Linked DNA regions of Puniceibacterium sp. IMCC21224. The protein of the gene in region 2 interacts with the protein of the main gene of each other region in a pairwise test. Links are inferred from orthologs where the notes say so. Each region holds a gene or a part of one and is shown on either strand. Other genes may lie near its edges.

What was found. Proteins that work in one complex are often made in the same cells at the same time.
Region 1: the proteins of recO (region 2) and ssb interact in binary tests that used the Escherichia coli proteins (3 or more experiments, as listed by UniProt). The link is inferred for Puniceibacterium sp. IMCC21224 from one-to-one orthologs.

What each region holds. Positions count from the first base shown.
Region 1 is NZ_LDPY01000001.1:1,477,850-1,480,622, reverse strand. Bases 29-2,773 are described here. They hold ssb (single-stranded DNA-binding protein), read left to right. Parts: upstream 29-1,011; coding sequence 1,012-1,536; downstream 1,537-2,773. Other genes in these bases: aroB (3-dehydroquinate synthase), read right to left, coding at 1,684-2,773; IMCC21224_RS06830 (lytic transglycosylase domain-containing protein), read right to left, coding at 225-833; IMCC21224_RS06835 (GntR family transcriptional regulator), read left to right, coding at 29-146. Also shown: more of IMCC21224_RS06835, read left to right, coding at 1-28. UniProt on the Escherichia coli protein: Plays an important role in DNA replication, recombination and repair. Binds to ssDNA and to an array of partner proteins to recruit them to their sites of action during DNA metabolism. Acts as a sliding platform that migrates on DNA via reptation.
Region 2 is NZ_LDPY01000001.1:724,547-727,300, forward strand. The notes cover bases 9-2,734. They hold recO (DNA repair protein RecO), read right to left. Parts: upstream 1,875-2,734; coding sequence 1,143-1,874; downstream 9-1,142. Other genes in these bases: pgsA (CDP-diacylglycerol--glycerol-3-phosphate 3-phosphatidyltransferase), read right to left, coding at 9-639; IMCC21224_RS03275 (META domain-containing protein), read left to right, coding at 800-1,165; IMCC21224_RS03285 (DUF1491 family protein), read right to left, coding at 1,944-2,282; era (GTPase Era), read right to left, coding at 2,275-2,734. Also shown: more of pgsA, read right to left, coding at 1-8; more of era, read right to left, coding at 2,735-2,754. UniProt on the Escherichia coli protein: Involved in DNA repair and RecF pathway recombination.

The DNA of each region.
Region 1 (2,773 bases), 750 kb from region 2 along the record:
ATGACGCCATTCTGGCGGCTCTCATCGCGCGAGACGAGGATGCTGCGGAACGCACCATGCGGCTTCACATTCAGCGTGCTCACGGCGCGAGGTTGCGTCAGATCCGTGATCGGCGGCCCCTGGATCCCGGCGGCGATGAGACCTGATCCGTCAATCAGCAGAGTGGATATCGCACAGCCCCGATCCGGAACGGATCAAAGTGTCCGCGCTGCACGGTCGACGGCCTAGCCGCCCCAGATGACTTTGACGTAATTCTTGGTCTCACGGTAGGGTGGCACGCCACCATGCTTTTCGACAGCGCCAGGGCCAGCGTTATACGCTGCCAAAGCCAGCCGCCACGAGCCGAATTTCCGATATTGCTGGTTGAGGTAGCGCGCACCACCCTCAAGGTTCTGCGCCGGATCTTTCGGATCCACGCCAAGGACGCGGGCGGTGCCCGGCATCAGCTGTGCCAGCCCCAACGCGCCTTTGTGCGATTTCGCATTCGGGTTCCAGTTGGATTCCTGCTGCACCAGCCGCAGGAACAGATCCTCGGGCACGCCATTGCGCCGGGCGGCTTCGCGCGCCATGCCGACATAAACCCCCTTGTAGCGACCGCGGTAGACTGGCGAGGTGCCATCCTCCGTACCCCATTTGGTGGGCGTTACAACTGTGGGCGGCTGTAGCCGGATCGAATTTTTGTATTGCTGCGCCGCGCGTGTATCCAGAACCTTGGTCTGGGTAGAGAACAGTTTAACGCGACTCTTACTCGACAGCACCTCGGCCTGTGCCGTGGTACCGAACGCGAGGCATACCGATGCTGCAAAGGGCAAAAGCCAGTTTCGTGTGATCATTGTCCCTCGGCCTCTAGACCTTGCTCTGCGGGACTATAGACAAAAAACCGGATTCCGCCAGAGCAATTGACCGGCGGATTTTCCCCGCGGTGCGGTGGCGTCCTGCCAGTGCGGTGGTATAGAGTCATTCAAATGCGGTGATGCCGCAGATTCGCAACAGCAAGAGACGAGGGTTCCCATGGCCGGTTCAGTCAACAAAGTCATCCTGATCGGCAATCTGGGTGCAGATCCAGAGGTGCGCAATTTCCAGAACGGCGGCAAGGTGTGCAACCTGCGCATCGCCACCTCTGAAACCTGGAAGGATCGCAACACCGGCGAACGGCGCGAGCGGACGGAATGGCACAGCGTGGCGATCTTTCAGGAAGGTCTGGTGCGTATTGCCGAGCAATATCTGCGCAAGGGCTCCAAGATTTACGTCGAAGGCAAGCTTCAGACCCGCAAATGGCAGGATCAGAGCGGCCAGGATCGCTATTCAACCGAAGTGGTGCTGCAGGGCTTTGACGGAGTTCTGACCATGCTCGACGGTCGCGGCGAAGGCGGTGGCAGCGCCGGTGGTGGTGGTGGCGACCGGGGCGGCTATGACGGCGGCGGATCGGGTGGCGGTAACTATGATGGTGGTGATCGCGGCGGGTATTCCGGCGGCGGCGACAGCGGACCCGCACGGGCCCCGTCGCGCGATATCGACGACGAAATCCCGTTCTAAGATACACCTTATCTGAACAACCGGCGGCGTCTGGCGGGGCTAGGCGCCGTTTTTCTGTTCGCGTGCCCCGATGTCATAAAGATCAGAGCGCCTGAACCGGCAGCACAGCATTCGCAAGATCGACCACAGATGATGCTGCAAACACCGTCAGCGGGCGGCCAGCGCTTCGGACAGCAGGCTACGCACATGATCGCGCGGCACATCCGACGTGACAAAGGCCGCTCCGATGCCACGGGCAAGGATAAAGTGCAGCTGGCCGTCCATCACCTTTTTGTCCTGCCCCATCAGGTCCAACAGACCGTCAGCATCGGGCAGGTCGCCGGAAATATCGGCAAGGGTAGTCTTCATCCCCATGGCGCTCAGATGGGCGGAAACGCGGCTCGGCTCTTCCTGCGGACACAGTCCCAGACGCGCCGACAGATCAAACGCCAGCGCACAGCCGATGGCGACGCCTTCACCATGCAACAGCCGGTCACCATAGCCGGTCGCCGCCTCAAGCGCGTGACAGAAGGTATGGCCAAGGTTCAGCAACGCGCGGTCGCCCTGCTCGGTCTCATCGCGCACGACAATTTCGGCCTTCATTTCGACCGAGCGGCGTACAGCATAAGCCCGCGCCGCAGTGTCACCGGCTGCCAGCGCCGCACCGTTGTTTTCAAGCCACTCAAAGAACGCCCTATCACCCAGCATCCCGTATTTCACCACCTCACCGTACCCGGCCAGAAAATCGCGCGGCGTCAGGGTCGCGAGAACATCAACATCCGCCAGCACCAGTGACGGCTGATGAAACGCCCCGATCAGGTTCTTGCCCTGCGGCGCATTGATCCCGGTCTTGCCCCCGACCGAGCTGTCAACCTGCGCCAAAAGCGACGTCGGCACCTGAACAAACCGCACACCCCGACGCAGCACCGCCGCAGCAAAGCCCACCAAATCGCCGATCACACCGCCGCCAAGCGCCACAACAACGTCGCGGCGTTCGATCTTTTGCGCCAGCAACCATTCGACAGTGCGGGTGAATTGCGGCCAGCCTTTGGTGCTCTCACCCGGTGGCAAGATCAGCGTTTCAGCCGCGATGCCCTGCGCTGCCAACGCGGCAACAAATGCCTCAAGATGCAGCCCCGCGACGGTTGCGTCAGTGACAACAGCCACGCGGGGGCGGTGCAAAAGCGGCACAATCTCGGCTCCAGCGACAGCAATCAGGCCAGAGCCGATGCGCACATCATAGGCCCGCGTGCCCAGG
Region 2 (2,754 bases):
CGCCTTGAGCAGGTAGTCACAGCCGGTGATCAGCGTCAGCGCTGCTGCGATCCACAATAGCACCAGACCGACATGCCCGGCCCAGACCATGCCCAGTTCTTTCCACCAGAGGCCGTGCAGGTCCTCGACCCGGCCGGCCATAATATCCGTGAACATCTGGGGATCCATGCCCCAGGCGGACATACCCAGATAATGTTCGAACACCCCTTGGGCAAACAGAACGGCAATCGCGATCATCTGCAACGTGGTCTTCCATTTGGCCAGCTTGGTCACCTTGAGCGTGCCCGCGGTGTCGCCCAGGTATTCGCGCAGACCCGAAACAAACACCTCGCGGAACAGGATGAAGGTGGCGGGCAGGACCAGCCAGGGCGACATTGAGGAATAGCCGACAATGACCATCAGCGCGATCACCACCATCGCCTTGTCTGCGATGGGATCGAGCATGGCACCGACTTTGGTTTGTTGACTCCAGGCGCGGGCAAGGTAGCCGTCGAACCAGTCGGTGATTGCCGCGCTGACAAACAGCGTCAGGGCGAACCAGTCGGCATAGGGGCGTTCAAAATACAGGAACATCACGGCAACCGCCGGGGCCGCAGCCAGGCGAAGCGCTGTCAGGATATTCGGAACCGTCCATGTCATGAGACGTACCTAGCGCGTATCGCAGGCACAGGGAAGATAGTGCAGAAGCGTAGCCCCAGCCAACGGCGTAAGGCGGCTGAAACCAGTTTTCGCGGTTTCACATGGCCGGTTTAGGCGCTAGTCCTGCGCCATGTGGCGAGCCCTTTTCCTTTGTAGCCTGATGCTGTCTGCCTGCGCGGCGGACGAGACCGTGTTTTCCTATGGCGCCGGTGAGCGAACCTGGGAGTTGCAGGCCGTCAATGGGGCGCCGTTTCCGGCCAAGGTTGCGCTGATGTTTCCACGGCCGGGCCGAATCGAAGGTCAGGGACCGTGCAACAGGTTTTCCGCTGCGCAGAGGGTGCCTTATCCGTGGTTCGAAGCCGGTCCGCTGATTGTCACCCGTCTTAGCTGCCCAGATCAGCAGGCCGAGGCGCAGTTTCTAGATCTGCTGTCGCGGATGGAGTTGGCCCGCGTCGATGGGGATCGCCTGATTCTGTCGGTCTGGGACGGGGACGAGCTGGTTTTTATCCTGCGGCCTGACGACTGATTCGGTCGACCAGCGCGGCGCGCGCGCTGGGCAGGGGCCGATCCCCCAGCGCGGATGCCAGACGGCTGTGCATGAAATGCCCGGTGGTGCTAAGCGCAGTTAGCACTTCGTCGTCCGGCCCCCTCCCCAGACCCAACATCACTGGCGGCAGCGGCAAAAGCCGGTCTGCCCATTCCCCCGCACCTGACGCTGACACCGCGCGGCCCGTTTTGGGCGAAACATAAATCAGTTGGTCGTTGCTGCCATTGGCGGCGCAGGCCGTCAAATCAAGGCCAAAGCCCATCTCGTCCAACAGAGCCATTTCCCACCTCAGATAGGCCAGTGGCCAGATATCCGGCTGCCCCAGCAGGTCGAGAAGAGCCTCGGTCCGGGTATAAAGGCGCGGATGCGCCTCGCGTTCGGGCAGGCAAAACGCCAGCAGGGCGGTCACGGCGTTCAGCCCGGCCAATGACAGACGGTCGCCCATGGCCTGCGCTGCGCGGCTGCGCTGGGGTTCGACCGTGAAGCTGCCGATGTGATCTTCGAGCCGGGCACGCCAGCTAAGGTCAAGTTGCGCACCGGGTTGCAGGATCGGTGCGATCCGGCGCGATGTGGCCCCCCGTAGCACACCCGCATGACGACCGCGCTGGGGTGTGAACACCTCTAGTATGGCTGAGGTTTCGCCATGCCTGCGGGTGCAAAGAAGTATACCGGTGTCGCGCCAATCCATAAGGTCAGAGTGTGTGGGATCGCCACCCAGCGCAAGGGGCAGAACGGGGCGCGTCTGATCGGCAGAAGATCAGTCAGACAGGCCGGGCTGGTCCAGTAAATGGCGTCCCTGCCGATCCTCAACCTCGATCACCCAAAGGTCGGGGTCGGTGCGGCGCTGGCGGGCGATGGTTTCGGCCATCTCAGCCTCGGGACCATGGGCCATCTCGACCCACTGGCGCCGATCCGACATCAAATCAAAGCTGCGGGAAAAGATCTGCGCCTGACCGTCCAGCGTATTGAGTGTGACCAGAACCGCGCCTGCCGTGTCATCGCCATGTGCCACCACAAAGGCAGGAATGTCGTACAGCGACAAGCGACGCATATAGGCCTGCACCCAAAAGCTGGCCGACAGCCGTGGTTCAGACATTGCCGTCCTTGAAGTTCAGGCCCATCTCCGAATACCGCTCGGATTCCTCGAGCCACTTTTCCCGTACCTTGACCTGAAGGAACAGGTGAACCTTGCGGCCTAGAAACTCTTCTAACTCGGCGCGGGAGGCTTGTGATACCGCCTTGATCGTCTCACCCCTGTGGCCTAGCAGGATGCCTTTGTGACCGTCGCGGGCAACGTAGATCACCTGGTCGATTCGGGCGGTACCGTCATCGCGTTCGGTCCAGTGATCGGTTTCAACGGTCAGTTGGTAGGGCAGTTCCTGATGCAGGCGCAGGGTCAGTTTCTCGCGCGTGATCTCGGCTGCGATCATCCGCATCGGCAGGTCGGCGATCTGGTCCTCGGGGTATAGCCAGTGCCCCTCGGGCAGCTCTGCTGCCAGCCATTGCTTGAGATCGTCAACGCCGTAGCCGCGTTCGGCCGAAATCATAAAGGTTTTGGCAAAGGGGTA